DNA from 2 places in the Fervidobacterium pennivorans DSM 9078 genome. Region 1 is predicted to be linked to the other one. Evidence: riboswitches for the same ligand, from Rfam matches in the RefSeq annotation. Region 1 holds a riboswitch; the other holds the start of a gene.

Region 1 (16,054 bases):
CTACGGAATTTATCTTGAAAAAACTGATAGAAATTATTGCTTGATTATAAAAAGATATCTTTGGTTTAAGAAGTACTAGCAAGGTTCGAAATTCAGTTAAATGAGGTATCAGAAAGAAAGCCCAAGAGAGATGTAGAAATACTGAGGTGAAAAGTTGAATTGGAATTCCGGATCCCCAAATAGATAAAAGAGTCTTACTCCAGTTTCAGCCGTTAGGAACAAAACATTAAGACCTGCGCCTAATTTACCATAGATACCGAGTGTGCCATTTTGCGAAAAGTTCATCACGTTACCGACGGTCGTATAAGCAGCACCACGTACGTATAAAAGCCCAAGTGGCAGCTTCAGGTTCAAACCAAACATCAGCTCGTTCACATCGAACTGTGATACCATACTAAATTCCTGAGTTTCAAAATCATATGAGCCAACTGGATACATCAGAGTGAGTATTCCTGCATCGAATCTTCCATACAAAGCGTAAACCTGGTCTTGCAGATTTTCAGCCTGAACACCTATGAACGAAAATCCTGCCGCTGCCATCACCAAAACAACCATCAGTAACAACTTCCTCACCATAGTTCCCTCCCTTTCGTAATTTGATAAAACATAAATGTTCGAAACCTCTCACACGTCTCCAATAGTTTTGACATGTTCACTATCAAAATCGTTCAAAAATTTTTATGAAAATTATGTTACTCCATCTGTGAGGTGCTTTATAACCTCTTCCGGTGCCTCTATAACCGGACTATGACCGATATCTTTCAGCACTATCAACTTACCTTGTGGAAAAGCCTCCGCTGTTTTCTTCATACTTTCGTAATCGAGTATAACATCTTTATCACCGTAAATTACTACAACAGGTACTTCTACCAAGAATGCTTTATCTGTGTAGTTATAATCTGCAAGAGCTTTTGCATTACCTATGAATGCTTTCTTTGCCATTCTTAGAGCATCTGATGTTATTTTATCAAAGAACTTTTCATCATCGTAATTCGGAGCGTTCATCATCAAAGCTCGTTTAATCATATCTGGGTTTTTTCTGTAAACATCTACAATTTTGTAAGCCGATTCATCGTAACGAGGCATACCAAATATCGGTGCTGGATCGACTAGTATCAATTTAGCTAAGTTTTTGGGATGTCTTACAGCGTAACCCATGGCGACTGCCCCACCTAAAGAATGACCAAGCAATATGAAGTTTTTTATTCCAAGGGTATCAACAAACTTTTCCAAGGCATCAACGTATTTTTCGATACTTACATCCCCCGGAAGCTCATCCGAAAAACCAAAGTTCGGCAAGTCAAGTGCGTAAACCGTGAACTGGTCTTTGGGAATCTTTTGTATGAACGGCTCAAAGAATCTGGAAGAAGCAAAATTTCCATGGACTAATACAACTGGGATATTTCCGTTTCCATGTTTAATATAGTGTATTCGTCCAACGTGGGTTTGAACAAACGTTCCAAAAGGTCTTCTGGATTTTTTTAGATACGCTATAATAGCGTTGAGGTAATTCATTCTGAACATCTTTACGTAGAAACTTATTCCCAAAGGCATGAACAGAACCACAAAAATCAGTAAAGCACCGAAAATAATAGTAAGTGAAAAGTTTGACCTGCTAAACAAAAATGGCATGGCAACGTAAATAAGTGCTCCGTAGAAAGGACCATCTACCGACGCCATACCACCTATAACGGATATAGCTAGCAAGTCGAGAGACTTTGCTATTCCAAAATCACTCGGGGCTATATAACCAATAACATGTGCATAAAGTGCACCAGCTATACCAGCGAACATGGAACCAATCGCAAAAGCAAGGACTTTGTACCAAGCAATATTTACACCCATCACAGATGCCGCAGTTTCATTCTCTCTAATCGCCATCCAAGCACGTCCGGTCTTGGAGTTTATTAGCCTATCAGCAACAACGTAAGCAACGAATAAGAAAGCAATTACTAACAAATACTTTTCTACATCGGAATTCCATAAGAATGGAAAAGGTATGTTCCTTATCCCTGCATGACCACCTGTAATGTGTTCAAGGTAACTGAAGAGTTGTTCAATAGCAACAACAAACCCCATTGTTGCGATAGCAAGGTAAAAGCCTGACAATCTGAGTGCAGGAAAACCTATTAAAATACCAAAGATAAAAGCTGTTATTCCACCCAATAGGATTCCAAAAACAATGGGGATGTTATAGTGCATAACAAGCAGAGTTGAAGTGTAAGCACCTATGCTCATAAAGGCTGCGTGACCTATCGATATTTGCCCTGAATATCCCATAATCAAGTTTAAACCTAATGCGGCGAGCGCGTAAATTCCTACAAGGCTAAGTATGGTAATTATGAAAGCATTTTGTAGTAACAAAAATGGCAACAACGCTAGTATTAACCAAATCCAAAACATCAAGCTCGCCTCCTTACTCTTCTTCCAAACAAACCATTCGGGAAAAAGACCAAGACTATCACTATAATAACCAGCGAGATGGAAGCCTTAAAACCTTCAGAAATGTAATTACCCACGATTTTCTCTATGACACCCAACAACAAACCGCCAAAAACTGCCCCAGCAAATGTCTCAAACCCGCCCAACACGGCAGCTGTAAAACCTTGTATTTGATAGAATGTAAGCATTGTTGGTGAGACAAAAACTTTAGGTGCAGCAATTACTCCAACCAGCGCAGCCATAGCTGTTCCAAAAGCCCAGGAAAATGCTAGAATTGACCCCACATTTATACCCATGTAGCCTGCAACTTCTTCGTTTTCCGAAACCGCACGAACGGCGATACCAAACTTGGTAAACTTAGTAAACAAAGCGATAACAATCGAAATCACAGCAAGGATAGAAAATACTAGTATGTCCTGCCTGCGGATAACCATTATTCCAAAATCTCCCCTTATTACATAAGGAGCCCCTGATATAAGTTCAGGGAACGACTTATATTCAGTTCCCCAGAGTTGGACAGCCAACCCTTCCAAAATCATGAGTATTCCAAATGTAACGATAAGCATTGAACCGTGAGAAAGATGTCTTATAGGTCTCAAGGCGTAGCGCTCAACTAAGATACCCATAAGAGCTGCAAACATTATTCCTAGTGCTATGGAAACAAATATATTGAGCCCTATTGAAGAACTCAGCCACCAAATTACGTAAGTCATGAACATCCCCATATTTCCGTAGGCGAAATTCATAACACCGCTCACTTTATACATCATGACAAGCCCTATAGCAACTAATGAATACATAGCGCCTGTTGAAAGACCAAGCAGTATTTGGTTTATCACTTTTTAACACCTCCAAGATATTTCTCACGAACAACCGGATTATCTCTAAGCTCTTTTGCATTGCCCGAGAGTGCCACTCTTCCGTTTTCTAAAACATAACCATAATGTGCAATGCTGAGAGCTACGGAAGTGTTTTGTTCTACAAGTACAATTGTGATTTTCAAAGAATCGTTGATATGTTTTATTACTTCTGTAATTTTCTCAATAACGATAGGAGCCAATCCAAGTGACGGCTCATCGAGGAGCAAGTATTTAGGATTGGCCATCAAAGCTCTTGCAATTGCCAACATTTGTTGTTCTCCACCCGACAAAGTACCTGCTATTTGGTTGAGCCGTTCTTTTAAAAATGGAAAGATATCAAAAACAAAGTCAAAATCTGGTCTCCTGTTTGTGTAGGCCCCTGCCAAAAGGTTTTCTTTTACGGTCATTTGATAAAATATCCCTCTACCCTCTGGACACAACACAATTCCCTTCTTTACTCTCATATGAACAGGTAGAGCATCTATGGATTCGTTTCCAAGGATTATCGTTCCACTGTATTTGACACTTCCAACAATAGCCTTTAATGTTGAGCTTTTTCCTGCTCCATTGGCACCAAGAATGGCAGTTACTCTACCCGATGGAATATTCAGATCTATACCTTTTACGGCATGAACAGGTCCATACCAAACATTAAGTCCCTTGATTAGAATGTCCTTAGCATCCGTTGGCTGAAAAGGTTTCATCATTTTCACCTCTCTGAACCATTATTGGGCGGTTGCCGTACCTGAACCAAGGTACGCTTTTATAACTTCTTCGTTATTTATAACCTCTTGAGCGGACCCTTCCGCAATCTTTTTTCCAAAATTAATTACGGTTATTCTATCCGATATATCGAGCACCATTCGCATATCATGTTCAATCAGAAAAACAGTAATCCCCTTATCTTTTATCTTAATGATTCTCTCTTTGAGAATATCTGATTCCTTCTCGGTCAAACCTGCAGCGGGTTCATCGAGAAGGAGTATTTTTGGCTCCGTCATAAGTGCTCTTCCCACGTCAATGAGTTTTTGGAAACCGTATGGAAGTGTTCCAGCATAAACTCCCAGTATGCTCTTTATACCAAGCAAATCGGCTACTTCAATAGCTCGCAACCTTGCCTTGCGTTCCTCCAGTGAAAACCTACTCGTGTGCATAACCTCGTCGAGATGATTGTAATTCAACCTCGAGTGATAGCCAAGCATTAAGTTCTGCAAAACAGTCATATATTTGAAAATAATGATGTTCTGGAAACTTCTTCCAAGACCATGGTAAACTCTTTTGTGAACCGGCACGTGGGTAATATCCTTGCCATCAAGGATAACCCTCCCATCGTGTTTAACCAATCCAGATATAGCGTTAAAGACAGTGGTTTTCCCAGCACCGTTAGGTCCTATCAAGGAATGTATGGTCTTTTCCCCAACTTCCATCGAAAGATTGTCAACTGCAACAAGTCCAGAGAACCTAACAGTTATATTCTCAAGCTTCAGCATCACTTCTCAACTCCCGTTTTTATTGTTTCCGTTGTTTACCCTTCATTCTTATTTTTACTTACAAAAGCCGCGGGCTTTTATCGTGAAGAGCCTTTATTTCACCTTGACTATCGCCCGCGGCACACAAGCTTTCAGCAATCAAAATACTTTGCGATTACTACCTTGAAATATTCTTTTTCGAAAATATTGTTCAAACTGTTATGGCCTAATTAAGTCGGTGAGTGGCACAAATTGACCGTTCTTAACAACCATGAAATACATTGAGGACTTACCGCGCCTAAGGTTTGGACCCCATGTAATATCTTTTGCAAGTATACCATTCCAATTTTTGAAACTTTCAAGAGCCTTCACAAGACCTTCCCTTGTCAAGTTCTTTCCGGCCCTAATCAATCCTTCTGTGAACACCTCTGCTGCGATAAATCCGGCAACTGCATATGAGGACATTATTTCTTTTGGATACGTTTGTTGATAAATAGAGATAGCTCTTTGGTAATCTCTCACAAATTCTGGTCTATCAGGAGTTGGAAGTGGTACCCATCCTGTAAAAATAACACCTTCAGCATATTTACCTGCTAGTTTTATGAAGGAGGGGTCGGCATTTGGATAGATGGTAATTATCTTACTATCAAGCCCGTAGTCGCGAATTGTTTTGATCCATCTTATTGTGTCCGTAATAAGTCCGTAGATAACAATAACGTCTGGATTTTTTTCAACGAGCTTTACAACAAGTCCGCTGTAATCTGTATCAGCGGGGTTGTAGGAAATCTCAACAACCAGTTTCATTTTGTAGTCTTCAAGCTTGGCTTTAAACGCAGCGTAGCCTTCTAAGCCAACATCGTTGTTCATGTAAACGATTGCTGGATTTTTGAATTTCGCAATCTCTCCTACGTATTTACCAATAAGAGTTCCCTCAAGAGTGTAGTCTGGTTGGACACCGAAGATGTATTTTTTCGGAGGAATAACGAGTTTTGATGTTCCCGCACCTTGATATACAAATGGAACTTTGTTCTGTTCGAGGTAATCCATAACTGCCAAACAACCGTAGGTTCCGAGTCCACCGACAATTGCAAAAACTTTGTCTTGCTCAACTAACCTCTTGACCTCGACAACTGTCTTTGCTGGGTTGAGTTGATCATCAGCGATTATTAGTTCTATTTTTCTTCCATGGATACCGCCTCTGCTGTTAATCCAGTTGAAGTACGCTTTCATCCCTTTGCTCATTTCTTGCCCGATGACAGCATAAGGACCAGACAGCGCTTGAAATGTTCCAACAACAACTTTGTCGTTATAGACACCAACTTCAGCAAACACGCTTACCAAAAAGATAAGCATAAGAATAACACTTAACAACTTCTTCATACAACCCACCTCCTATGATGGAATAAAATGGAAGCAAGAATAGCTCTACACACTTAGATTAATCCCAGCTTTTGAGCTTCTTTTGTTAAGTAGTCACGAAAATCCGGATGTGCTATTGATATTAACGCAAGTGCACGTTTCCTTGTTGGTAATCCTCTAAGTCTTACCGCGCCCCATTCTGTCACAACGTAATCCAATTCTTGCCGTGGAACTGTGATAGGTGAACCTTGTGGTAGTAGTGGAACTATCGTGGAAACCTGGCCTTCTTTAGCAGTTGACCTCATCGCTATGATGCCTTTACCTCCCTTGCTCTTTACCGCACCCCTATGAGTATCCAGCTGACCACCCGTGCCACTATAATGACTTGTTCCAATTGCTTCAGAACAAACATTTCCTGTCAAATCGACCATGAGTGCAGTGTTGATACTGACCATCTTTTCGTTCTGGGCTATGATGTATGGGTCGTTCACATACCTACCTCTCAAGAACAGTACAGATGGATTGTCGTCAATGAACTTATACATTCTCTGGCTACCGTAAGCAAACGTACATACAAACTTTCCGTTCCAAAGAGTTTTTTTCTTATTCGTGATAACTCCTGCCTCAAAGAGGTCTATCATGCTCTCCGTAAACATCTCTGTGTGTATACCCAAATCCTTTTTCTCAACTAAGAACTTTGCAACAGCATTTGGGATTCCGCCAATGCCCAGCTGAATAGTTGAACCATCTTCTATAAGTTCCACAATATGTTCTGCTATCTTTTTCTCAACTTCAGCTGGTTCAAGAAGTTCGGCTTGGGGCAAAGGATAGTCAACCTCTATTATGTAATCAACTTCGGAAATGTGAACATGAGTATCACCATGAGTTCTTGGAGCATTCGGATTTACTTCGAGTATAACTATATCTGCGTTCTCAAGTACATCCTTCTCGTAGACAACGCTTGCCGACAATGTGAAGAATCCTTTTTCATCCATAGGAGAGGCTACTCCGACAAAAACATTTATTTTTGTAGACTGTATAAGGTTCATACCAGCTTGGTGCAGATTATTCGGAACATAATATGTGTTTTTTGAAAGCTTTCGGTTGTAAGGTCCAAAAAACCAAGAATAATTGTAAAATCTATTGAAATATTCTTCGTTTGAACAAAATTCATAAGGTTCGGTGTTTAAACACGTATAAATTTCCAAGCCACTTACCTGTGTTCGATGCAAGTTTCTAAGGAAAACTTTCGGCTCCATGGGAGTCATTCCAACAACGATTGTCCAGTTATCTTGAAGGATCGACAGCACCTTGTCAATGTCAACAAGCTTTTTTTGATATTCCTCTCTTAGATTCACATCGCCACCCCCAAGCCTTCGGAGAGGTAAATGTAAATATCTTCCAAAAAGCGTTCCAACTTTTCTGTATCAGAAACTTTGCCTGCAAGAATGTATCGTTCACCCAAATAATGACCGATTCCCATTAGTAGAATGGCAATGTATTGTAAAATGCTTTTTGTATCAATAGTCTTGAATTTTTCCAAATTTAGTTGGAGTTTCCCGTCCTTAACTGAGTTTTCTAGAGCTTTGCAGTAAGAAATAAATATCGATGTGTAATAATCTTTCGCAATCTCTAAATCTAATGACTGGCTTTCTCTGACGATTTTGTACATACTCGCGTGACTTTTGAAAAACTGGACAAAGGCATACAACCCAGCTATCTCTTGAACTAACCTTGGATAGTGTTTAACATTTTCCATGGCTTTTCTAACGTTGTATCTTAGCCCCTTATTTATCCATCGTACTAATTCACGTAAGATTTGCTTTTTATTTTCAAAGTAGAGATACACTGTCCCAACTCCGATTCCAGATGCCCTTGCAATGTCGTATATCTGCGTTTTTTGGTAGCCGTAAGTTCCAAACAAGGTTTCTGCATTTGCAAGTATTAATTCTCGTTTTTCATCTACTTCGAGAACATGTTTTTCAGGTGTGAACGTAAATATTTCTTTTGGAAGATTTTGGAATTCCTTCTTTTCTTTTTGAATTCCGTTCATAATGAGCGAGAGAAAAACCTTAGGCTTTACTTGTACTCCCAACAGATTCCCAAAGTTAATTGCAAACCTTATTGGTGACCAGAAATAGAAGAGCCCAACATCAGTTAATCCATGTTTCTCCGAGATAGAATGTATTACATCTTCAAATTCGTTCCTTAACCATTCGAAATGATATTCGTTGAGATGCATGGCTTGGATTAAGTTCTTATTTCTCTTGCAGTATTCAAAATATTTTAGTGCGACATCTGTTATAGACTCCCCTTCCAATGACTCTTTAAGGTCTCTTATAAAATCGTCAACAATCTCTCGAAACAATTCATACTTGTTAATGTAGTATTGATAAAAGGCAGCCGTGCTCAAACCTGCATGTTTAGTAATTTGGGAGATGGACACGTCGGCAAAGTTGTTTTTGCTAAAGAGTTCTATAGCAGCCATCTTCAGTTTATTCTTAGATTCTATACCATCAGCTCGTTGGGGTATTCTTTTTGCTTTCTTATTTCCGGTGATTGTCACATCCTTCTGAAACATTTCTCTCTTCTTCACTCTCTATTACCTCCACACCTTCCCAAAGCGATTCGAAAAAAGTGAGAAATAATCAACAAAGGTCTAAACATCATATTCTAAAAGCAGTAGCAACTTGCTGATATCCAACACCGGATGTCAAGAAAATAACTACTTTACCTTTCACTTGCTCAATTTTTCCTTCATCAAACGCGTCATCGTAGGCCATGTACACACATGCAGAACCAGTGTAACCGTACTTATGCATAATCATATGTGCTTTTTCTATGGGCAGCCCAAGCGTTTCCATAACCTTTTCGATTGTCTTTTTCCTCACTTGTGTAAAGAATATCATACCTATTTCATCTTTTGTGATGTTGTATTTTTCCATAAGTTTATTAATCAACATGGGCCATCCTTCTTCGTTGACTGTAGATGGGTAAGCCGCTCTGAGATCCAGTTTGTGAAGCCCTCTTTCAAAACCTGCCAAGTTCATGGTGCCTGCCCCTATGTATATTCCCCAGTTTTGCCACCAACTACCGTCAGCGCGTGCCACACTACCTATAAACCCAGGTTCGTCCGAAGCCGTAAGTATTAGTGCACCTGCACCATCACTGAAAAGAGCTTCCCATGAATATTTCCAACTTAGAAACTTGGTCATCGCATATGTGCCTATAACGAGGACATTCTTGTAATCCCCCATGGCTATATACCTTGCTGCGATATCAAGCATCAACGCTCCATTTGCACATGAAGCATTTACGTTAAAAGCAAGTGGTTCTGCTTTGTGGGCACCTATGAGGTACTGAACCCTTGGAGCATCTGGTGGGGATACCGCTTCCGGAGTATCTGTACCAACAATTATCAAATCAATTTCTTCCGGTTTCATACCAATTCGAGCAAGTGCCTTTTTAGCTGCTTCTGCAGCCATGTAAGTAGGAGTCTCCCACTCTTCTGAAATATGTCTGTGATTGATACCAATCACATCTGAGAAATATGGGTCAATAGTAAACATCGTTAGCTTTTCGAACTCCGCATTCGTCATCACTTTCTTGGGAACATACATTCCAGAGGAAATAATCTTTGCGTACTTCATCTTAGTAAACCTCCTTTATGTTCAAAGTAAGTTTTAACTGTGTATGTTAAAAGATGAATCATATATCATATTTTATATGAATCACCTTTCAGATTATAGCACCTTTAACATCATAAAAGATATATTGAAATTCGAAAATATTTCGAGGATTGGTTTGAGAAATCAGTAATATTTGAAATATATTCTCGATATTGCACATTTTCTTAAATATTCTGGCTTTTACAGTAGAGAATAAAAATCCCACCCTTTTCCGGGTGGGAATAAATTTTTACTCATCAGATATTAAGGTAGTTTTTTATGTTACTATCCTTATCGAGAACTGGCACTATGTTATCTTCTTTTGATGTCATTATTATTACCATACCGGGACCATGTCCTGTTTTGTAGCAGTTCGAATGAACGACAACACCTATTGAAACGGCACCTTCTTTGTAACCTCCGGCTCCGTAACCGTTGTAATGGTCTGATATTGCAACTAAATCTCCTATCCTTACTTTATCAAGTTTAAACTTCTTAATTTCTTCTTTATCTAAGGTATTCATATCATAATCGGTAGATGCTGGATTACCCGCCCCAATTCCAGAACCTGTTAAGTGTGCAGGAACGATTGCCGTGACTGGGACGTGTAATTTTCTATTCTTAATTTTTATTGGTATCTTTTCAAACAAATCGGGGTCAATATTCATGACTTTTACTTCAGGATAATTAACTATTTCAAGTCCTTGCCCCCAGGCTTTAATCTGTATCTTATCTCCGATTGCCAGCTTCTCTTTCTCAGGGAACCAGATTAATATGTGATCTATTCCTCCATGTTTTCCTATTACGTATCCTTTCATGCCTTTCGCATCTCCGGATATTAATGTTGCTTCGTTCCCAATGCATGCAAGAGCCATACAAGTTGGATTTAAATCCTTGTCTTTGTTTTTGGCGCTAACATCAGGTTCGATATGGTCACCATGCATCTTGAATGCACTGTCACCAAGCCCGAAGTTGTATGTGATACCTCCAACTCCGGGAATGTAAAACGAAGTGCCATTACCATCTACAACAGGCATACGGACAACAGGGTGTGCCACCTCAACCAATATCGAAAGCTGAACAACTTGGTCCTTGTTCGTTCTGATAGAGTTGTTTTCTTTCGTTTTGTTAACTCCTCTCATGGTTCTTTCCTCCTCATCACATTAGGATGCAATAAAAGAACCTACCATTTCTCTACATGGATTTTGTTATCATCAACTTCTTTTAACGTATGCGCATCTTTTTCTTCGTCTGGATATCCAATTCCTATCACGCAAAGCACCCTGTAACCATCTGGAATACCAACAATCTCTTTAATCTTTCCTTCGACTGACACCCCATCTTGGAAGCGGTCATGCGCATGACCCCAGCAACTTCCGAGTCCGTAATCAACACATAGAAGCTGTATATACGTTGCCACAATAGAGGCATCTGACATCCAGGTTGAACTGGCCTCATTTGCTGTGACAATTATACATGCAGGTGCAGTTTTTAGGAATGAGAACGCTCCTTCTCTTGCTTTCATTATGCGTTCGATTTTGTCTTTTTCGGTTACAATAACCAAATCAACAGGTCTAGAGTTCCTCCCACTTGGAGCCAATAAAGCATACTTTGCAATTTCCGCAAGAGTTTCTGGTGAGATTTCCTTATTTTTGAATTTTCTTATGCTCCTTCGTTTTAGGATGACATCTTTCAGTTCCATCCTCTCACCTCCGGCTTTTTAACATATGAATTTTTATGCATTATTGTTCGTATTACAAACTTTCCTGACATAATTATACACCTACGCAGGTTAGTTTCAAATACCTGTTTAACTTTTTTCGAGATAATACAAAATAAAAACCCGGAAGACAACGTCCCCGGGTCTGTAAAAGTGTCTTTGGTTCAGATGCTTTCTGCTCAAGTATCTTTAACCAAAAAGTCAGCTTATCTTTCCGAAAGATTCCGAAGGTTAAACTAATCTTTCCAGAGCTTTCAATGCGACGGTGTTCAAGAAGTTCCAAGGTTTGTTGAAATATGGCTGGAAGAAGAAATCAGCAAATGCCAGGTCTTTGACTGTCATCTTGTTCTGCATAACAATTGATAACGTGTTCGCACTTTCTGTAACATCTGCTTTCGACATAACTTGTCCACCTATTATTGTGTGGTCGTCTTTTCTGTAAAGAAGCTTAACATAAACAGGTTCATACTCTGGCATAAATTCTGGTCTGTTGTTTTCTACACCGTAAATCGTTCCATAGTTTATACCTTTCTCTTGAGCAAGCAATTCATTTAAGCCGGAAGTGGCAACGTTGTAAGAAAACACCTTCACACCCGATGTCCCTTGAGTCCCTGAGTATTTAAGTCTGTCCTCAAATATATTGTATGCGACTATAGTTCCCATTCTTACGGCATTTGTAGCAAGAGGGATATATTCGTAACTGTTAGTTGGAGTATACCAAACCGCTGCACTATCACCTGCGGCAAAAATATCAGGATGAGACGTGTGCAGATAAGAGTCAACAATCAATGCACCGTTGGGCAACATCTCCAATTTGCCTTTGAATAGGTCTGTATTTGGTCTGAAACCTGTAGCTAACACAACCATATCGGTATCGAAGGAGTCCTTGTCTGTTATGACTTTTTTCACAAAACCATCTTCTCCTTCAAATTTCACAACTTTTTGCCCCAGCGCCAACTTAATCCCATTTACAGTAAGCTCATTTTCGAGTATATCGGTAAATTCCTTGTCCAAATACTTGGCTAATATTCTATCTGCTATATCTATCAAGACTACTTCTTTATTATTATGCCTAAAGGCTTCTGCAAGCTCAACGCCTATGTAACCAGCTCCGACTATAGTTATCTTGTTGGCATTTTTTGAGTGTTTTACAATGTCTTGTGCATGGTAAAAATTCTTTGAAAGCATTATACCTTTCAACTCAACACCTGGAACATTTGGAATTATGGGCCAAGAACCAGTAGTTATCACAAGTTTATCAAAGGTTTCTTTGAAAGTTTCGCCATTTTCGAGATTTCTGACAAGAACTGCTTTTTCTTCGATGTTAACATCAATTACTTCGTGCCTCATCATCATTTTTGCTCCCAAATCTGAGAGAACCTTGGGCGAGGAATAAAAGAGCTTCATGGGGTCTTTTACTACTCCACCAACATGGAGGGCAATCCCACAAGAGAGAAATGAAACTGTGTCGTTTCGTTCATACACCGTTATTTGGACTTTGTCACCATAAAGCCTTTTTGCTGTCGTGGTGAAAGCCGTTCCTGCATGTGTGCAACCAATAACTACTACCTTCACAGCTTTTCCTCCTCTCATATTGAAGAGTTTTGTAATTTGCACTTCGAAATATTTTTGTGATAAAATTAACTTACATCTAATTAGATTATACTAAGTCTATAATTATTTGTCAACTAAAATCTTATGATGTCTGGACAATAAATTCCTATTTTCCGCGAAATTTAAGATTTTCTGTAAATTCTTACTATAAACGTCGTTTTGTTTTTTCATACTTTTCTTGACTTTGTGGTTCTGAAGTGATATATTGTAAGTGAAAAAATTAAATAGCCCAGAGGGGAGCTCCATACTGCGGGGCTGAGAGGAAGGGGGCAACCCTTCGACCCTTTGAACCTGATCCGGGTAATACCGGCGGAGGGACATGGGCAATACAAAGAAAGATAGAAATCTAATAAAATGTTTTTAACTGAACAGTCCCTCCGAGAAATTCGGAGGGATTTTATTTTCTGAAAAGTTTTGCATGGAGGTGTAAAAGGATGAAGAAAGATTTGATTATCTCCAGGTTGATAGTCGAAAGTTTTTTTGAAAAGTTGAACAAAGGTTTGGAAGTTGACGTAGCTATCGCAGGATGTGGTCCTAGCGCTCTTGCACTTTCTCTTGCACTTTCTAAGAAAGGGTACAAGGTCGCAATTTTTGAAGCGAAGAACGAACCAGGTGGAGGCATTTGGGGTGGAGGAATGATGTTCAATGAGTTGGTACTTGAAAGAGAATTGAAAGGCTATGTGGAAGAACTTGGTGTTAACTACAAAGAATTTGGGGAGTTTTTGGTTGTTGACTCTGTACACTTCGCATCGGCATTATTGTATCACACCACAAAAGCAGGAACATTAGTGTTTAACAATGTTTTTGTTGAAGACCTTGTAATGTACGACAAAAGGGTTTCTGGAGTTGTAATAAATTGGATGCCAACAATTAGAGAAAGATTGCACGTTGATCCGATAAGCGTTATTGCAAAGTTTACAGTCGATGGGACAGGACATCCAGCTAACCTCGTAAGATTGCTTTCTAAACGCGGAATTCTGCTCTCTGTTACTGGTTCTACCGAAAATCTATGTAGTTGTGGAACTGTTGAATATGAATTCCCCATGGATGCGGAAAATGGTGAGAAATTTGTTGTGGAAGGAACAAGAGAAATTTACCCTGGACTTTATGTAATGGGGATGGCCGCAGTAAGCGTTGGTGGTGGTCCAAGAATGGGACCTATCTTCGGTGGAATGATTTTGTCAGGTCTTAGAGCTGCAGAACTAATCGAGGATGGTTTAAGAAGAGAAGTAGCGAAAATTGATAGGGAGACGAGAATATGACGCAACTCGAATTGGCACGTGCTGGGCTTATCACAAAGGAAATGAAGTATTGCGCTGAGTTTGAGGGTATCGAGTTTGAAAGGCTCAGAGCACTGGTTGCCGATGGAAAAGTCGTGATACCAAGAAATAAATTACACAGTTTGGAAAGGCCAGTAGCAATAGGTGAACAAATGACAGTAAAGGTCAACGCAAATATAGGCACATCCGTTGGATATTCCTCCTTAGAAGAAGAGTTAGGAAAGTTAGAAGTAGCGTTGAATGCTGGTGCTGATGCTGTGATGGTCTTATCGACCTGGGGTAATTTATCAGAGATGCGAAGGGAAATTGTGAAAAGAAGCCCTGCCCCGGTTGGTTCTGTTCCTATATATGATTCGGCTGTAAAGGCCTACGCGGAAAAGAGGAACGTGGTAGATTTTTCTGAAAAGGATTTCATCAACATGGTTCTTCAACATGCTGAAGATGGTATTGATTTTATGACAATTCATGTTGGGATAACAAAGCGAGTGCTGGAGAAATTGAAAAACTCAAAGAGAATTTTGAAGATTGTCAGCCGTGGGGGTTCGATTATTGCTGGTTGGATGATTAAAAACAATAAGGAAAACCCATTCTACGAACATTTTGATGAGATACTTCAAATCGCAAGGGAGTATGATATTACACTAAGCTTAGGTGATGGGATGAGACCAGGTGCTATTGTGGATTCTACGGATCCCCAGCAACTTGAAGAACTCTTTTTTATGCAAGAACTTGTTCTGAAAGCTTACGATGCTGGTGTGCAAGTTATGTTGGAAGGTCCAGGACATGTTCCTTTAAATGAAATCGAATTGAACGTGAAGCTTATGAAAAAGATAGGATTGGGACGACCTATATTTCTTCTTGGACCACTTCCAACAGATAGAGGAGTTGGTTATGACCATATTGTTAGTGCAATTGGTGGTGCATTGGCAGGTTATTATGGCTGTGATTTTCTATGTTATGTAACTCCTGCAGAACATGTAGGGTTACCGGATGCTGAGGAAGTAAAGGAAGGAGTAATTTCGGCAAAAATCGCGGCAGTTGTTGCAGATGTTGCACGTGGCAACAGAAAAGCAATGAAATTAGAAGAAGAAATGGCGATAGCAAGAAGGGATTTTGACTGGAATAAGATGTTCAAACTTGCCATACATGCGGAAAGGGCTCAAAGAAAATTTGAGAAGATGAAATATACAGATGACGGTTGTTCTATGTGTGGACCTTTCTGTGCCATAAAAATAACTAAAGATTTTGCGGAGGAAAAATAAACAAATGAAAGGTTATCGCTGCAAAAAGAGGAAAGGGATTTCCACAAGCACTATTCGAGCAAATATATTAAAGATAGAAGAACTGCCGTTTGCAGAATTGTATGAATTAACGTTTTTTCAAAAGCAAGACTTGGACACATTAAAAGAATTTCTAGAGAAACGTGGTAAACCATTTGGTATCCATTTGCCATTTGTTTTTAGATACGCAGCAGTTCATCCAAATCCAACTTCATTAGATATAAATTTAAGAAAGGATACCTACGTAGTTAACATTGAAAGCGCAAGTTTTGCCAAAAGTTTTGGTGCAGAATACGTTGTTGTTCACTTTCCAAATGCGAAACAAAATGAGGCTTGGAAAGACGTTTACGGTATCGTCATGG
Region 2 (16,054 bases), 430 kb from region 1:
GAGAATTAATTGCTGCAGGTAGCCTGATTGTGGAAAGGGCTTACGATGAGGCACTTAACGTCGATGAAGTGCTTGATGAAGCGGAACGATTGGTCTTTAGAATTGCTGAGTCACGTGCAACGAAAACCTACATAGATATACGAAGCGCTTTGACCGAGGTTTTTGAACACCTCGAAGAGTTAAGGTCAAAGCATTTAAAAGGCCTCACAGGTTTAGTGACCGGTATCCCAACCGGGTTCAAAAAACTCGATGAAATGACATCTGGATTCCACAAGTCCGATTTAATAATCATAGCGGCACGACCAAGTGTGGGTAAAACGGCTTTCGCATTAAATTTGGCAAGGAATATGGCAACTGTCGGGGAAGCTTCTGTGGGAATATTCAGCCTGGAGATGAGCAAGGAACAACTTATTCAAAGACTTTTGTGTATGGAATCTCTTGTAGACCTTCAAAAGGTTAGAAGAGGCTGGTTAAGTGACGAAGAATGGAAAAGGCTTGTCCAAGGTGCCTCAAGGTTGATGAAAGCGAATATAATAATAGATGATGAATCTAACCTAGAACCACGTGTCTTGAGAGCGAAGGCAAGAAGAATGAAGAAAGAATACAATATAGATGCCATATTCATAGATTATTTGCAACTTATGGATTTGGGTGATGGCAGGAGAGACAGTCGCCAGCAGGAAATTTCTGAAATCTCCCGTTCATTGAAACTTCTGGCAAGGGAACTCGATGTTTCGATTATCGCACTATCACAGCTATCAAGAGCAGTAGAACAGAGGGAAGACAAGCGTCCACGTCTTAGCGACCTCAGAGAGTCAGGTGCTATCGAACAAGACGCTGACGTTGTTATTTTCCTTTACAGAGAAGAATACTATAAAAAACAGCACGTTGACTTACCACACGAAACAGAGATAATCATCGGAAAGCAACGAAACGGACCTATCGGAACAATAACTCTGATGTTCAATCCATCGTTTACAAACTTCTTCGAACCTGATATATTCCATTCGGAAGTCTAAATTAGTCTAACAGAAAACAACCAAAAGAAGGAGCTGAAAATATGGTTAGAGCTATCTACCCTGGTTCCTTTGACCCAATAACGTATGGTCATATAGACATCGCCAAAAGAGCTGCCGAATTATTCGATGAACTTTATGTGGTGGTTATGGAAAACAAGAGAAAGCACTATACCTTCACGATAGAAGAACGTGTGGAAATGGTGAAAGAATGTTTAAAAGACATACCTAACGTACGTGTTGACACATTTTCAGGGCTCTTGGTTGAATATACGACGAAAAACAAAATAAATGTGGTCATTAGAGGTTTAAGAGCAGTTACGGATTTTGAATATGAACTCCAGATGGCACTTGCTAACAAAGAAATATGCAACGGAGTTGAAACCGTCTTCCTTATGACTGATAAGAATTACTCTTTCCTTTCTTCAAGCCTTGTAAAAGAAGTTGCATCATTCGGCGGACAAGTTTCTCAGTGGGTTCCTGAATTTGTAGAAAGGAAGTTGCGGGAAAAGTTTAGGAACTTAAAATGAGGTGGAAAGATGCAAAAAAATTTTAATGCCACGAATGAACTGAAAGAAATCATAGTGAAAGCCGAAAATCTTTCCAAAATCTACGGTTCTGGTAGTTCAAAAGTCGTAGCACTCGATTCTGTGAATTTGGAGATATACAAAGGAGAAATCGTTGCAATACTTGGCCCGTCTGGCTCTGGAAAGACCACTCTATTGAACTTGCTGGCAGGTCTTGATATTCCAACTTCAGGTACAATAATTATAGACGGACAGGAAATAACAAAAATGTCTGAAGAAGAGAAAGCGAAATTCAGAGCAAAGAGTATGGGGTTTATATTCCAGTTTTTCAACCTTATTCCCGTTCTAACTGCTGTTGAGAACGTAGAACTACCTCTTCTTCTTAATAAAGTTCCAGTCACAGAAGCACGAAAAAGGGCTTTAGAACTGCTCGAATTTATGGGAATCTCTCACAGAAAAGATGCGTATCCTTCGCAGTTGTCAGGTGGTGAGCAACAAAGAGTTTCCATCGCTCGTGCACTTTCAACAACCCCAAAAATCATCTGGGCTGACGAACCAACAGGTGCATTGGATGTGAAAAATGGAGAGCAAATCAAAAAGTTGATAATCGAGCTTAACAAAGAATTTGGAACAACTTTTGTCATAGTAACACATGATCAAAATGTTGCACAAATTGCGAACAGAATCATGAGAATGGAAAATGGTAGAATAATCGAAGTTATAGGTTAAGGAGGAGAAGAACGGACGAATATGGTTATTTACCTCGTTGGTGACTCCGAGCTCAGCAAAGAACTTTATATAAAAGAATATCTGAAAGGTAAAGATGTGGAATATCACAAAATATTCGCCGATGATGACGGAAAGATTGAAGAATTAAAGAACGCCGGTGTAAGTTTAGGATTGTTTTCGAGCGCTAAAGTTTACGATTTAGTAGATTTTGACGAGTGGTCTAAGAGTGAAAAAAAACAATTTCAATCACTCGATTTATCAGGAAATTGGGTTACGGTTTTTGTCCGAACAGAAAAAGTAGGAAAAGAGGTTACAAGGATTCCAGGCAAAGTAGAAATCTTGACATTCGAAAAACCCAAAGAATGGGAAGAAGACAAGTGGTTGAATTTTGTTAAAGATGTGGCAAGCAAGATAGGTGTAACATGCCATGAAGAAGTTGCGAAAAGCATATTTAAATTCACAGGACCTGATGAATATGCGATACTCGCAGAACTTGAAAAACTGCAAATTTACGCTGGTGAGCACCCAACACCACAAGATGTTGAACAAATTGTCTTTAAAAGAACTATCAGCAAATTGGACGAATTCTGTTTCGCTTTATCAGAGCAAAATTACTCGATTGCGAAAAACATGCTACATGAAATCTGCAATAATTATGAACCGATAATTATATCGTACACAGTTTCAAAGCATTTTATAGAACTATTCAACATCGTAGTCCACGCTCCAAAAAAACCTGATTACAAATGGCCTGATGTAGCTAATCTTTCCAAAGAGCTTGGGATTCTTTCACCAAGGGTTGCAAGGTTTTTAGGGTTCGCATTCAAAGATTCAAAATACAAGCCTGTAAACCATGTGTTGTTTTATTCTCCAAAGCTGCTGAAAAATGTTATAGAATACCTTTACTTCATCGATAGAAGGGTCAAACTTAGTGAGGATGTAAAGATTTTGCTGGGACTGTTTATAAGTAAACTCGAATCAGGAGAATTCGCTAAGGCTTTTGAAGAACAGAATAAGCAGGAGCAAGTGGAAGACTAAAGATATAAGAATCCAGAGAAATCGCAATGCATTCTGATGGGAGGGAGACTAAATGAAGAGTGGATTTGTTTCGTTTGTTGGAAAACCCAACGTAGGTAAGTCATCGATAATCAATGCGATAATGAAGAAAAAAGTTGTCATTGTATCAGATAAACCACAGACAACCAGAAACAGAATAAATGTTATATACACGGACTCAGATGCTCAAATCATTTTCGTAGACACACCGGGTATACACAAGCCACTGCACAGGCTTGGTGAATACATGGTTAAAGCCGCCGTTCAAGCGTTAAAAAACGTTGATTTGTTGCTTTTTACAATCGATGCAAAGGAAGGTTTTGAAACACCAGAAGAACATATATCAAACTACATTAACCAGTCTGAAACACCAACAATTGGGGTAATCAACAAAATAGACCTTGTGGACAATGACCGTGCAGATTTAATAGAAGAACAAATAAGAAGCCATGTAAACAACCTCCTTGATGTGGTGCGCACATCCGCGGTAACTGGCGAGGGATTAAACGAGCTCGTAGAAAAGATAAAACAACATTTGCCAGAAGGTCCTCAACTGTATCCAGAAGATATTATAGTTGACAGACCACTTTCCTTTATCGCTTCTGAACTGATAAGGGAAAAGATATTCCATTTCACATACGAAGAAATTCCTCACTCCGTTGCTGTAATTGTCGAAGAAGTTAAAGAAAGACCGAACGGTGTCGTGTACATTAGGGCAAACATTTACGTTGAAAGGGAAAGTCAGAAGGGTATCATCATTGGTCAGGAAGGAAGAATGATAAAGAAAATTGGGGAAAGCGCAAGAAAGGATATAGAATACTTCTTGGGTTCAAAAGTTTACTTAGACCTCCATGTAAAGGTCAAAAAAGACTGGAGAAACAAAGACTTCATCATTCTAAACGAAGTCGGAATGCGTGACGATTTGGACTGAAATCAGTCCTTGCTATTTGGTATCCTGGGAATGTTAACAACGTCCAATTTCATGTCCAATCGTGCAATATAATACTTAAACCCGTATTTTTTCGCCAAACTCACGTATGTTTTTATACGATGGGCATTCATATTGTCGAAGGGATTGCCGTTATCAATGTATTCAATTGAAAGAACGGTAATCCCATTCTTTACAAGCAGAGACAGCTTATTCACTCTGCGAACAAACTCTTCAGTATTCGTTACAAGTTGACCCTCAGAAAAAAACAGGCTCTCAACGATAACATACTTTACTCTTTTCCTTATGTCTGGAAATTCAAGCAGTATATCTTCTCCATTCACCAGCGCGTATTCCAACTTTGGAAAATCGCTTATTAGTTTTCTCAGGTTTTCCACCATAGCGTTTTTCAATGCTTCTGCACTTTTTCCAGAAAGCTTTTGAAGTTTTGCATGTTGATAGATGTTTATCCAATCCAAAGCAACTCCATTGAACCCGGCTGATGTGATTCTTTTCATATATTGCTTTACCACGTCATACCATTCTGTGTACCAGTATTTAACGTAATATTCTCCGGGCCAATTGTCCAGAGACCCGAGCACGATGGCTTTGTCTAAAAAACTCCAATAGAATCTCCAATTTTCAGCAACAGCGAAGTTTAAGTAAGAAAATACCTTTTTTCCTTGAGATTGTAAAAGCACTATATCTTCCTTCTTAAAAGCCTTTTTGTCTGTTCCATCAGAAGAATAATCAATCACAACCAAATCAGCCTTCGCCAACATAAGTTCTTCTAACTTAGGACCGTTTGTGTAAAGAATCCAATCTTGTGGAACCTCGGTAGCAAAAAGACTTAAAACAACAGGAAATAACAAAGCAAGGAAAATTGTAGTCAAAGCTATCTTTGAAACGAAATCGTTTGTCATATTTAGCACCTCTTACTCATCAATATAAACCTGAAAAAAAAAGAAGTCGCCAACAGCTAACTGGCGACTTCTTTTATTTTTTAGTATTTTAGGTATGGTAACAATGCCATCTGTCTTGCTCTTTTGATTGCGGTCTTTACCATTCTTTGGTGCTTCGCACAGTTTCCTGTAAGCCTTCTTGGAAGTATCTTACCTTTTTCATTTAAGAAATCCTTGAGCAATTTTGTATCTTTATAGTCAACATAGTCAAGATTCATTTCACACAGTTTACATGCCTTAATTTTTCTTCTTCTTTGCCTTACTCTTGGCATCCTACTTCCCTCCTATTAACGTATAATTCATTATACTCATCAAAATGGTGGTTCATCGTCATTCGGGATGTCTTCTTCTTCAATATCTTCGCCAAAAACTTCTTCGTATGGTATTTCTTCTGGGATTTCTTTGTCACTCTTTCTTGAGTCAACAAACACGATATTGTCTGCCCATATTTCGACGGTTGACCTGGTTTGACCATCGTTTGTTTTCCATTTATTGATTCTCAACTTGCCATCAACCAAAACCATTCTACCTTTTTGAAGATAGTTATGTGCCAATTCTGCCAGCTTCCTAAATGCTACAATCCTTATAAAATCGGCTTCATCTCCATTTGTTCCTCGGTTTACCGCAATTGTAAACGTGGTTACCAAATTTCCGTCGATTGTTTGCCTTGTCTCAGGGTCTCGTGTTAATCTACCCACAAGAACAACTTTGTTATACGACATTATTCCACCTTCTCTTCAGAAGCACCCTCCTGCTGGCCTTCCTGGCTAGAGCTTTCCGCTTCTTTCTTGGCTCTTGCTGCTTTTCTTTCCTTTTTCTCAAGGTCTTCTCTTCTGAATGTTTGCCATCTCATGAAATCTGGGTGCACTTTGAAATAATTCTCAAGTTGATCAAGTCCTTGACCGTTTGACCTGAAGTAAATAACTGTGTAGTCTCCTTCGAAGTACTTTCCAATCTTGTAGGCTAGTTTTCTAATACCCCATCTGTCAACGTTTTCAACCTGCGCTCCGAGTCTTTCTTCCAAGAACTTCTTAACACCTTCAACCAAGTTGTTCCTTTCTTCCTCTGGTACGTCTGGTTTGATGATGAACATCGTTTCGTATATCCTCATAAAGCACCTCCTCCCTCGGTCTTATGCGGCCCTGCTCATTCTTAAGCAGAGCGGGATTTTTTGGACTAAGAATTATTTTTGCCTAAAGCATAAAACAAAGACGGGCGCATGCCCGCTGCATCTTTGTTTCCTGGTGGGCTCGGAGGGAATCGAACCCCCGACCGTCCGGTTATGAGCCGGATGCTCTGCCAACTGAGCTACGAGCCCAAAAACCTGGAGGCGACGGAGGGATTTGAACCCTCGAATAGAGATTTTGCAGACCTCCGCCTTAGACCCCTTGGCTACGTCGCCCCGTTGCGTGTTACATTCTATCATACAAACTCTCACCTGTCAACAGGGTAGGTACGTTCCAAAAAGTATATTATATGCTAAAAATACAAAAAAAGAACCCTCCTCAAAATTTCTATCTTGAGGAGGGTTTCCTAATGTCTAATTTATTTGCTATCCTTGTATCTCCCAGTAAAGTCCTTCTTCTTTCCAGTAGAATTTCACTTTTTGACCTTCCTTGACTTGTTCGTCGATTATCAGTTCAGCAAGTTTGAACTCTACTGTGTTCTCAAACAATCTTCTAAGAGGTCTAGCACCCATCGTTGGTACGTAACCTTCCGTTGCCAAGTATTCTTTCACTGATTCATCTAGTTCCACAACGATGTTTCTATCGGCAAGTCTTTCGTTGAGTTCTTTGAGATAGATATCGATTATTTGCTTAATGTGTTCTTTCTTGAGTGGTTTGAAAACAACAGCCGCATCGATTCTGTTAATTAACTCTGGTCTGAAATACCTGCGCATTTCTTCTTCGATATGCTTTGGTATAGCATTTTCTAAACCATCTTCAATGTCTTGGATTATTATGTCTGAACCTATGTTACTTGTCATTATAATTATCGTGTTTCTGAAATCAACCGTCGTACCCTTACCATCGGTAAGTCTTCCATCATCGAAGAGCTGTAGCAACACGTTGAAGACTTCTGGATGCGCCTTTTCGATTTCGTCAAAGAGCACGACACTGTATGGTCTTCTTCTCACTTGTTCTGTGAGCTGTCCACCTTCTTCGTAACCGACGTATCCTGGAGGTGCACCAATTAACCTGGCAACTGAATGCTTTTCCATGTACTCACTCATATCGATTCTGATTAGCGCCTTTTCACTACCAAACAGCACGTCGGCTAATCTCTTTGCAAGCTCTGTTTTACCAACACCAGTTGGTCCAAGGAACAAGAACACACCGAGTGGTCGTTTCGGATTTCTGATACCTGCACGAGACATCTTTATAGCGTTCGCTACAACTTTTACTGCTTCTTCTTGGTCTACAAACTTTTCGTGAATGAGCTTTTCAAGGTTCTTAATTTTTTCCTTTTCGTCACCCATAATCTTACCAACAGGTATACCAGTCCAGCGCTCGATAACCTTTGCAATATCTTCATCCGTTACTTCTTGTTTACCATCTATCTTCGCACGAGCTGCTGCCTCATCTACCAAGTCCACGGCTTTGTCCGGCATGAACCTGTCTGTAATGTACTTTGAAGCCAACTTGGCGGCTGCTTCGATAGCTTTGTCACTAATCTTAACTCCATGGAACTCTTCGAATTTCGGTCTGAGACCCTTCAAAATCTCAATCGTTTCTTCAACCGATGGTTCTGAAACGAATATAACCTGGAACCTTCTTGCAAGCGCTTTGTCTTTTTCTATATGTTTTCTGTATTCTTCAACAGTAGTTGCTCCAATCACCCTCAGTGTACCTCTTGCCAGTTCTGGTTTCAGAATGTTACCAGCATCGAGAGCACCTTCAGCAGCTCCAGCCCCAACAACTGTATGAAGTTCGTCGATGAAGAGGATCACATCTGTTCTCTTTTTGAGCACATCTATAAGTTTCTTGAGCCTTTCCTCGAATTCTCCTCTGAATTTTGTTCCAGCAACTAACCTTGCAAGATCAAGCTTAAGAATTGTTTTGTTCTTCAAGAAATCTGGCACATTTCCAGAGACTATTCTTTGAGCAAGCCCCTCAACGATTGCTGTCTTACCAACACCTGGGTCTCCTATGAGAACTGGGTTGTTCTTAATCTTTCTCCCAAGAATTTCTATCATCCTGTTGACTTCGTTGTCCCTACCTATGACAGGCATCAACTGTCCGTTCTTTGCCATTTCAGTTAAGTTCTCGGTAAATTTGGCAAGAACGTCGATGTTTTCCTCTTCAGAATATGTTCTCTTCATTCTAAGTTCTTTGATAGCTGTATAGAGCTTGTCTTGGGTGACTCCATATCTTGCCAGCAACCTGTAGACAGTTGTTTCTGGTACTATTGCCATAGCAAGGAGTAAATGGTCTGTTCCGACCTTTTCGTCACCCATGCGTCTTGCTTCGCGTTTCGCTTCATTAATGACCTTAGTAGTATCTGGTGTAACGTAGATCTGGCCTGTGCCACCAGAATAGTAGTTATAACCTCCTCTGGATGTGATAACACGTTCCACATCTCTTCTCAAACCATCGATATCTACGTTGAGATGAGTCAGAATATCGTAAGCAGCGTTTTTCGAGTTCTCCAACATGGCTAAAAGCACGTGCTCAGGCGCCATCTGATTCTGCCTGTAACGATTTAACACATCCGTTACAGACTGTAATATCTCCTGAGCGTTTTCCGTGAATTCCTCGAGGTTGAATGTCATATCAACCACTCCTTTCTTTTCTTTCTATTTTGTTTAATTCTTTCTATTTTGTTTAATTTGCATTTCCGATGATAGTATACCATATTAGCACTTATTTGTCAAGAGTGCTAATCAAAAAAGTCAAAAATTTTTTAGTTAGAAGAAAGATTCAAAAAGCAGAAGTTTTCCGACTTGATTTTGAAAAGTGTAATGTTAGAATTTAATTGATGATTGTTCGATGTCCTAACTTATTTTCAGACTAATCGAGGAGGTTTTACACAAAATCATGCCTTATCGTTCCGATTCATCGTCAACTGATTCTGCTGCTCGCTTAATTACTCTTTTTACGTTCATAGATGGGCTTGCACAAGGTATATACGGAACCATTTTCAATCTGATGCTTCGAACCTCAGGCATACCAACTTCGCAAGTTGGTCGTATCACCTCATTCTTCCTTTGGGGTAGTGCGTTACTTGGACTTGTTTTTGGTATCATTGCAGATAAAATTAATAAAAAACAACTAATGCTTACTACACATCTTTTGAGTATTTTTTTCGGAACGTATAGGGTCATTTCTCCCTCACTTATTCAGCTTGGCATTTCTTCTTTTCTTTTCGGTGGTTTTTCAACAGCAACATCCATTGTCCTTTCCACACTTTTGATACTAAACACTTCAAGAGAAAGTCGTAGTAAGGTGCTAGGTCTTAACTTTGGAATAGGAATGTTCACCGGAGTTTTGGGAAATATATTTGGTGGGTTGTTAGGAGACGTTTTTCCAATTAGGACCGTATTAATTGTAGCAAGTTTATCAAGAATCGTTGCGTTTGCTCCTATCTGGAAACTGAAATTATATGAACCAAAATACGAACGCCAAAACACTGGAGACACCAATGTGCTAAAATTTTTCAGCATTCTCAACAAGTTAGACAAGCGGGCGTTGAAAGTGGTACTTTACTATTTCTTGTCCACTATGAGTGTTGGATTTGGCGCAGGCTTGTTTGTAACTTTTGGTAATGTGATATTCTACGATATATTCCATATGAAACCATCGTTGATAGGACTCATTTTAGCGTTAGCTCAGTTAGCTACCAGTATTGGTGCAGTGTTTTCTTACAAGTTGGGGAAAAAGTTCGGGGATATGAACGTTTTAATCTTTTCTTATGTATTCGTGCCCATACTAATCGTATTGCTCAGCTTTATAAGGGAACCGATAACCTTTACCTTCGTGTATATACTCCGCTTTGCGGTAATGAATATGGTTGGTCCTCTCCTGACCGCCTTAGTCTTTTCCAACATACCAGCAAATCTGCTTTCCTCGATTAACGGTATGAACTCGTTTATAAACAACGTTGCACGTGCCCTCTCAGCAGACCTATTTTCCATATTCACCAAATACAACAACGGATACACGCTCATTTTTGTTGTAAGCTCGCTTTTCTATTTTTTAAACGCTTATGTTATGATTAGAATGTACAAACATATTTCCGAGTAAGAATTCTAGAAATTCTAGGAATTCTAGGTTACATAAATGGGGGGATACGGTGAAAACATTGAAAACACCGAAAACATTTGACGAAAGGTCAAATGGCAAAAAACATATCGTTGAGAATGAAAGCGTCAAGTTTCTCACCAAAGAATTATTTAGATTATCCCTTCCCACAATGCTTGGTTTCGCTATACAATCCCTGTACGATATCGTTGATATGTTCTGGATTGGAAAGATTTCCTACAAAGCCATCGCAGGAGTCGTCATATTCTCCACAATATTTTGGTTAGTCGAAATACTTAACGAAATTATAGGCACTTCTTCCGTTTCGTTGATTTCACAAGCGTATGGTAAAGGCGATTTGAAATTAACATCACGAATAATAGAGCAAACCCTCATCTTTAAGGCTATGGTTGCGCTTATTGCTTCAGGCATATTGCTGGTGTTTTTCAAACCTATTGTTAGTTTCTTTTCTTCGGATATTGAAGTCGTTAACTCGGCAATTCACTATGGGTACATCCGCATATTTTTCATGCCCATATTTTTTATGACTTACTCCACATTCACGGCGCTAAGAAATATAGGTTGTGCATCGCTTGCAACACTTACCATGGCAACGGGAACTATTGTAAATATAATATTGGACCCTATATTTATTTTTGATAAACTTCCGTTATTCAACATCACAGGCTTTGGTCTTGGTGTTTCCGGTGCTGCGTGGGCAACAGTGATTTCCACTTTTATTCCTCTTATATGGGGATTATACCTACTTTTTCGCGGAATAGAAGGTGTAAAGATATCCCTAAAAGGGCTCTTATTACTGGATAAGAAAATAGATACAAAACTTATCACTATAGGGTTACCGTCCGGTGTCGAAATGCTACTTCGAAACCTTTCTTATACTGTGTTAATCAAAATTTCATCACTTTTTGGTCCAGAATATGTAACCGTCTTTGGCATTATTGAGCGCATGTTTGGGTTTGCCGTTATCCCAATATTTGGTTTATCGATGGGTGCAAGCACCTTGGTAGGATTCCAACTGGGGAAGAACAACGAAGAGGGTGCAAAGAAGGCAACAATTTTAGCAACTCTCTACAGTGTTATCATTGTTTCTCTCTTACTCGTGCTTATACTACTATTCCGAGAATCTGTTTTTACTCTTTTCACATCAAACAAAAATGTAATAGAAATTGGTGCCAGAAGTATCCCATACGTTGTCTTTGCGTTATTTATGATATCCTTCAGTGCGGGGCTTTCCAGTGCATTTTTCGGCTCAGGAAAGACGTCAATTCCTATGATAGCGGGCATTTTAAGTCGATGGGGGGTTATGGTTCCACTTGTTTTGATTTCCACATATGTGCTCCGTTTAGGACCTATCGGACTGTGGATGGCTTTTCCTGTAACAGAATTTGTTGAAGTTTTGGTTATGTCCATCGCATTTTTAAAATCTGACTGGTATAAAAAGAGGGTTATTTAATAGAGTAGTTGTTCTATTTTCTTGAAAAATTAAAAAGCAGTTGAATAAGGTATATAGCAGCACTTATTGAAAACGCGTAAACTAACAAACCTAAATTTCCCCCGAAGTTGTCAAACAATACTCCTCCAATAAGCGGACCTACGCCGAACAAAAGTCCAATAACCATTTCATGCAAAGCCCCTTGTTTGCCGTGCGCTTCTTCCTCTGACAAAAGTCCGTAGAATATGGCAAACGTATACGGGACAGCGTAACTAAAACCTGCAAACAACGCTGTAAGGAAGAACATTAAAGGGTTTTTGGCAAAAAATGCTATTAATCCTGTTATTGGAACAACCGACAAAAGTATGCCACAAACATATTCGTTTCCTACCCAGCCTTTCCAAGACTGCAAAATACCAAAAATGAGCACAACTCCTATATTTGCTCCTACAGTTAAAAAACCCGCATTTTCCAACTTCAGCCCGGCAAGCATCATCAACTTAGGAAAACTAGCCAAAACAGATGTGTAAATCAAACCACCAAGGAATAGAATAATTCTGTATTCCAAACTGAGTTTCTTCATCATATTTTTGTTCATAACAACGGATGAATTCCGAGAATGCTCAAGAAGTTTTCTGTAAGGTGTAAACGTAATGACATCCCCAAACTTTTTGTAGTCTAAAAAGACCCACAGACTTGTCAGACCCGAGATTATTAAACCCGTTATAAATACGGCACTTGGCACTCTTACGGTAAGAAAAGGGCCAAACGCAACCCCGATCATGTTTCCCGTGCTCCAAGACAATGTGAACCTGCCTGTTATCGATGGTGGGTCTACTCTCAGTAAGCTTTCAGACTTAGCAATCAATCCTTCAACTTGTGGAAAGAATGCCCCAAAAAAGGCACCTTGGAGAACCGCAAAAATGACCAAACGTTTAGGGTTGTTAGCAAAAAATCCGAACATTGAGACAATAAAAAGATATACAGCTAAAAAAGATATTGTCCTTTTGTATCCGTATCTTGTTCCGATGTGTCCCAAAGTTACGCTTGCTATTGCGTAGGCTATGGATAAAATAAGGTTAACAAGACCTATTTGAGTGAAAGAAAAACCCAATTTTGCAGCAGTTGAGTTTATATAAGTGCTGTAAAGGTACGCTTGAATAGAGATTACAAATGAAAGAAAATGATACTTGTGAAAAACTCTCTGTCCAGGCACTTTTTGTTCCCTCCATAAAAAACTTGATATAACTCCTCTTTTTCGTATTGCCAATCCTCGCCGATTTATCATTACTTCAATCGTTATAGTAATTATATCAGGATCTTCGGAACCAATAATTATATTCCCTTGATTAAAACTTAAAAGCATGTTATAATACCTTTGAAAACATATTTCCTATATCCTGGAGGGGAGCTCCTGAATGCGGGGCTGAGAGGGGAACGCCAAGTTCCCGACCCTTCGAACCTGATCCGGGTAATACCGGCGGAGGGACCAGGAATCAGGATAAGACGGTAAATAATAAAAAACCTTTTAGACCATCCCTCCGCTTAGTTGAAAACACAAAAGCGGAGGGATTTTTTATTTTAAAAATACTCACACTTTAAGAAGGAGGGACTAACATGAAAGGATTGCTTAAGTTAACGGTTTTCTTTTTGCTGACAACAACGGTTTTTGTGTTTTCCGCAGAGCTTGTTATTTACACATCTGATAGTTTTGCGGGTGGAATAGCAAAGGTTGTCATTCCGAAATTCGAGCAGATGTACAAGTGTAAAGTTAGAGTTATTAGTTTTGGTTCTATGGGAGACGTTTTAGCAAGACTTATTGCAGAAAAGAACGCACCTAAGGCTGATGTTGTCATCGGTTTAAATCCTCAACAGCTTCAAAAAGCGATAAAAGAGAACTTGTTGCAAAAGTATCGTGCTACCAATTCGAAAAATCTTGTCTACAAAGGCTTCATTAACGACTACGGAACAGTCTACGACTACGGAGCTTTGGCGATGATTTACAACATCGAAAAGATAAAGAATCCTCCAAAATCTTTCAAAGACCTTTTGAAACCCGAATACAAAGGCAAGTTCGTGCTTATCGACCCAAGAACCTCCAGCACGGGTTTAACATTCCTGATGTGGACCATTGCTGCACTTGGAGAAGACGGTGCAATGGACTTTTGGAAAGAAGTCAAGAAAAACGTATTGACATTTACAAGTGGATGGAGCGCAGCATTCAAAATGCTCGAAACAGGCGAAGCAGACATGATAGTGAGTTATGCAACAGATGGTGCTTACAGTATGTACAAATACGGCACAATCAAGTACATGCCTATAATATTTGAGGAAGGTGCGTACGTGCTCGAGGAATACGCAGCTATCGTAAAGGGCGCAAAGAACTTGGCACTTGCGAGGGCATTCATAGAGTTCATGCTCACCCCGGATTTCCAAAAGGAAGTACCACTGAACCAGTGGATGTTCCCTGTTATCGATGTTCAGCTACCGGAAGTATACAAATACGTACCACCTGTTAACAAAATACTGAGACTTAACCCAACCGTTAACGATAGGTTGGACGAAATACTCAGAAAATGGGAAAAAGCTGTGGTTGGATAACGAAAAACTAAAAAATTATGGCAATTAAAAAGCCTCTGGAGTATGAATCGTCCCAGAGGCTTTAATTTTTGAACACTGAAAAAGTTGAACGAAAATACTAGTAAAATAGTCTAAACTTACAGAACAAGGAAAAACGTTCTTTATTCTGGGGGTGTGTGAGTGACAATAAAAAATGCTGTCGCTATATTACTCTTAGCAATTTTATTAATTTCCATATATACTTTTGGCCAATTTCTAAAAATAGGACTTTTATTAGGTGAACCATACGCGTATTGGCTTTCCATCAAGCTTTCTGGAATAGAATACGACATTTGGCGGGCTATTGGAACCGAGTTGAATATGCAAGTGGAGTTTTACGTGTTACCATTCTCTGTGCTTGACGCTGCGGTACTTCCAAAACTCGGTTTGGATGTAATAGCCGGTGGAATCCATATGACCGATGAAAGAAAAAAAGTCTTCAAATTCACCCAACCTTACATTAATTCAGGACTTGCGATAGTGCTCAGAAAAGACATCAAGTGGGACGGAGATATCGAAAAAATCACTTTTGGGGTAAAGAAAGGCAGCACCGGTGAGAGAATTGTTAGAGATTGGGTCAAATCTGGCAAAAAGATAAAATACTCGACGTTTGTATCAAACGAGGAAATTGTGATTAACCTACTCATTAAAAAAATAGATGGTGCGTTCTTTGATTATATCAACGCTTTGTATCTATCGAAAAAATATGGTTTCCAAGTTCACAAAGATTTGATTTACTCCACTAATATAGGTGCAGTTCTGCTAAACAGCTCTTTAGAGAAAAAACTGAATGATGCAATCTCCAAACTCGTATCAAATGGAACAATACAGCGTATACTTACATCATATGTGGGAAGCTTCTAAAGTATAAAAGAATACAAAAAATGTCCCTGGTGATGCACTGAACCAGGGACATTTTTGGTGTATTTGTTACTTTAATCTACTAGAGTATAAGCCCTCCATCTACACCTATCACTTGACCTGTGATATAGGACGATTCATCTGAAGCAAGGAACAAATACACGTAAGCTACTTCGATCGGTTCTCCGAGGCGTTTAAGTGCTGCTTTTTCTGCCATCATAGTTAAAATCTTTTCTGGAACCTTTTCTGTCATCGGCGTTTTGATAAAGCCTGGTGCGACAGCGTTAACCCTGATTTGTGCGCCCTTTCTGGCAAATTCTTTCGCCCATGTTTTCGTCATACCAATGACACCTGCTTTTGTTGCTGCATAATTTGTCTGACCTATGTTTCCATAAACTCCAACAACAGATGATGTGTTGATTATGCTACCCTTGCCTGCCTCCAACATGTATGGAACAACGGCTTGTGTCATATTGAAAACACCTTTCAGGTTCACATTGATAACCTTGTCCCAATCTTCCTCGGTCATATTTTGAATCAACGCATCACGTGTAATACCTGCGTTGTTTACAAGCACGTCTATCTTTCCAAATTTCTCAACAACATCCTTCACAACCTCAGCTATCCTGTTTCTATCCGTTACATCGAGTTTGTAGAAATGTA

What was found. Region 1 has a riboswitch for thiamine pyrophosphate ahead of FERPE_RS03145 (sulfide-dependent adenosine diphosphate thiazole synthase). Riboswitches for the same ligand answer to the same signal wherever they lie in the genome.
Region 2: another riboswitch for thiamine pyrophosphate. It lies ahead of FERPE_RS01090 (thiamine ABC transporter substrate-binding protein); the one in region 1 lies ahead of FERPE_RS03145 (sulfide-dependent adenosine diphosphate thiazole synthase).

The regions. Positions count from the first base shown of each region.
Region 1 covers NC_017095.1:666,633-682,686, forward strand. Annotated here, with positions in the region: gene FERPE_RS03080 (TM0106 family RecB-like putative nuclease) at 1-44, shown strand, start outside; gene FERPE_RS03085 (hypothetical protein) at 109-573, opposite strand; gene FERPE_RS03090 (alpha/beta fold hydrolase) at 688-2,403, opposite strand; gene FERPE_RS03095 (branched-chain amino acid ABC transporter permease) at 2,403-3,281, opposite strand; gene FERPE_RS03100 (ABC transporter ATP-binding protein) at 3,278-4,009, opposite strand; gene FERPE_RS03105 (ABC transporter ATP-binding protein) at 4,028-4,792, opposite strand; gene FERPE_RS03110 (ABC transporter substrate-binding protein) at 4,991-6,151, opposite strand; gene FERPE_RS03115 (acetyl-CoA hydrolase/transferase family protein) at 6,205-7,488, opposite strand; gene FERPE_RS03120 (TetR/AcrR family transcriptional regulator) at 7,485-8,726, opposite strand; gene FERPE_RS03125 (3-oxoacyl-ACP synthase III family protein) at 8,797-9,780, opposite strand; gene FERPE_RS03130 (DUF4438 domain-containing protein) at 10,056-10,904, opposite strand; gene FERPE_RS03135 (nitroreductase family protein) at 10,982-11,500, opposite strand; gene FERPE_RS03140 (FAD-dependent oxidoreductase) at 11,750-13,093, opposite strand; TPP riboswitch at 13,356-13,468, shown strand; gene FERPE_RS03145 (sulfide-dependent adenosine diphosphate thiazole synthase) at 13,567-14,394, shown strand; gene thiC (phosphomethylpyrimidine synthase ThiC) at 14,391-15,674, shown strand; gene FERPE_RS03155 (sugar phosphate isomerase/epimerase family protein) at 15,679-16,054, shown strand, end outside.
Region 2 covers NC_017095.1:234,330-250,383, reverse strand. Annotated here, with positions in the region: gene dnaB (replicative DNA helicase) at 1-1,019, shown strand, start outside; gene coaD (pantetheine-phosphate adenylyltransferase) at 1,061-1,546, shown strand; gene FERPE_RS01155 (ABC transporter ATP-binding protein) at 1,556-2,272, shown strand; gene FERPE_RS01150 (DNA polymerase III subunit delta) at 2,294-3,310, shown strand; gene era (GTPase Era) at 3,363-4,259, shown strand; gene FERPE_RS01140 (glycoside hydrolase family 191 protein) at 4,262-5,179, opposite strand; gene rpsR (30S ribosomal protein S18) at 5,260-5,490, opposite strand; gene FERPE_RS01130 (single-stranded DNA-binding protein) at 5,530-5,940, opposite strand; gene rpsF (30S ribosomal protein S6) at 5,940-6,329, opposite strand; tRNA gene FERPE_RS01120 (tRNA-Ile) at 6,461-6,536, opposite strand; tRNA gene FERPE_RS01115 (tRNA-Cys) at 6,544-6,620, opposite strand; gene FERPE_RS01110 (ATP-dependent Clp protease ATP-binding subunit) at 6,771-8,990, opposite strand; gene FERPE_RS01105 (MFS transporter) at 9,256-10,461, shown strand; gene FERPE_RS01100 (MATE family efflux transporter) at 10,511-11,932, shown strand; gene FERPE_RS01095 (MFS transporter) at 11,946-13,127, opposite strand; TPP riboswitch at 13,306-13,417, shown strand; gene FERPE_RS01090 (thiamine ABC transporter substrate-binding protein) at 13,529-14,512, shown strand; gene FERPE_RS01085 (substrate-binding periplasmic protein) at 14,672-15,394, shown strand; gene FERPE_RS01080 (beta-ketoacyl-ACP reductase) at 15,474-16,054, opposite strand, start outside.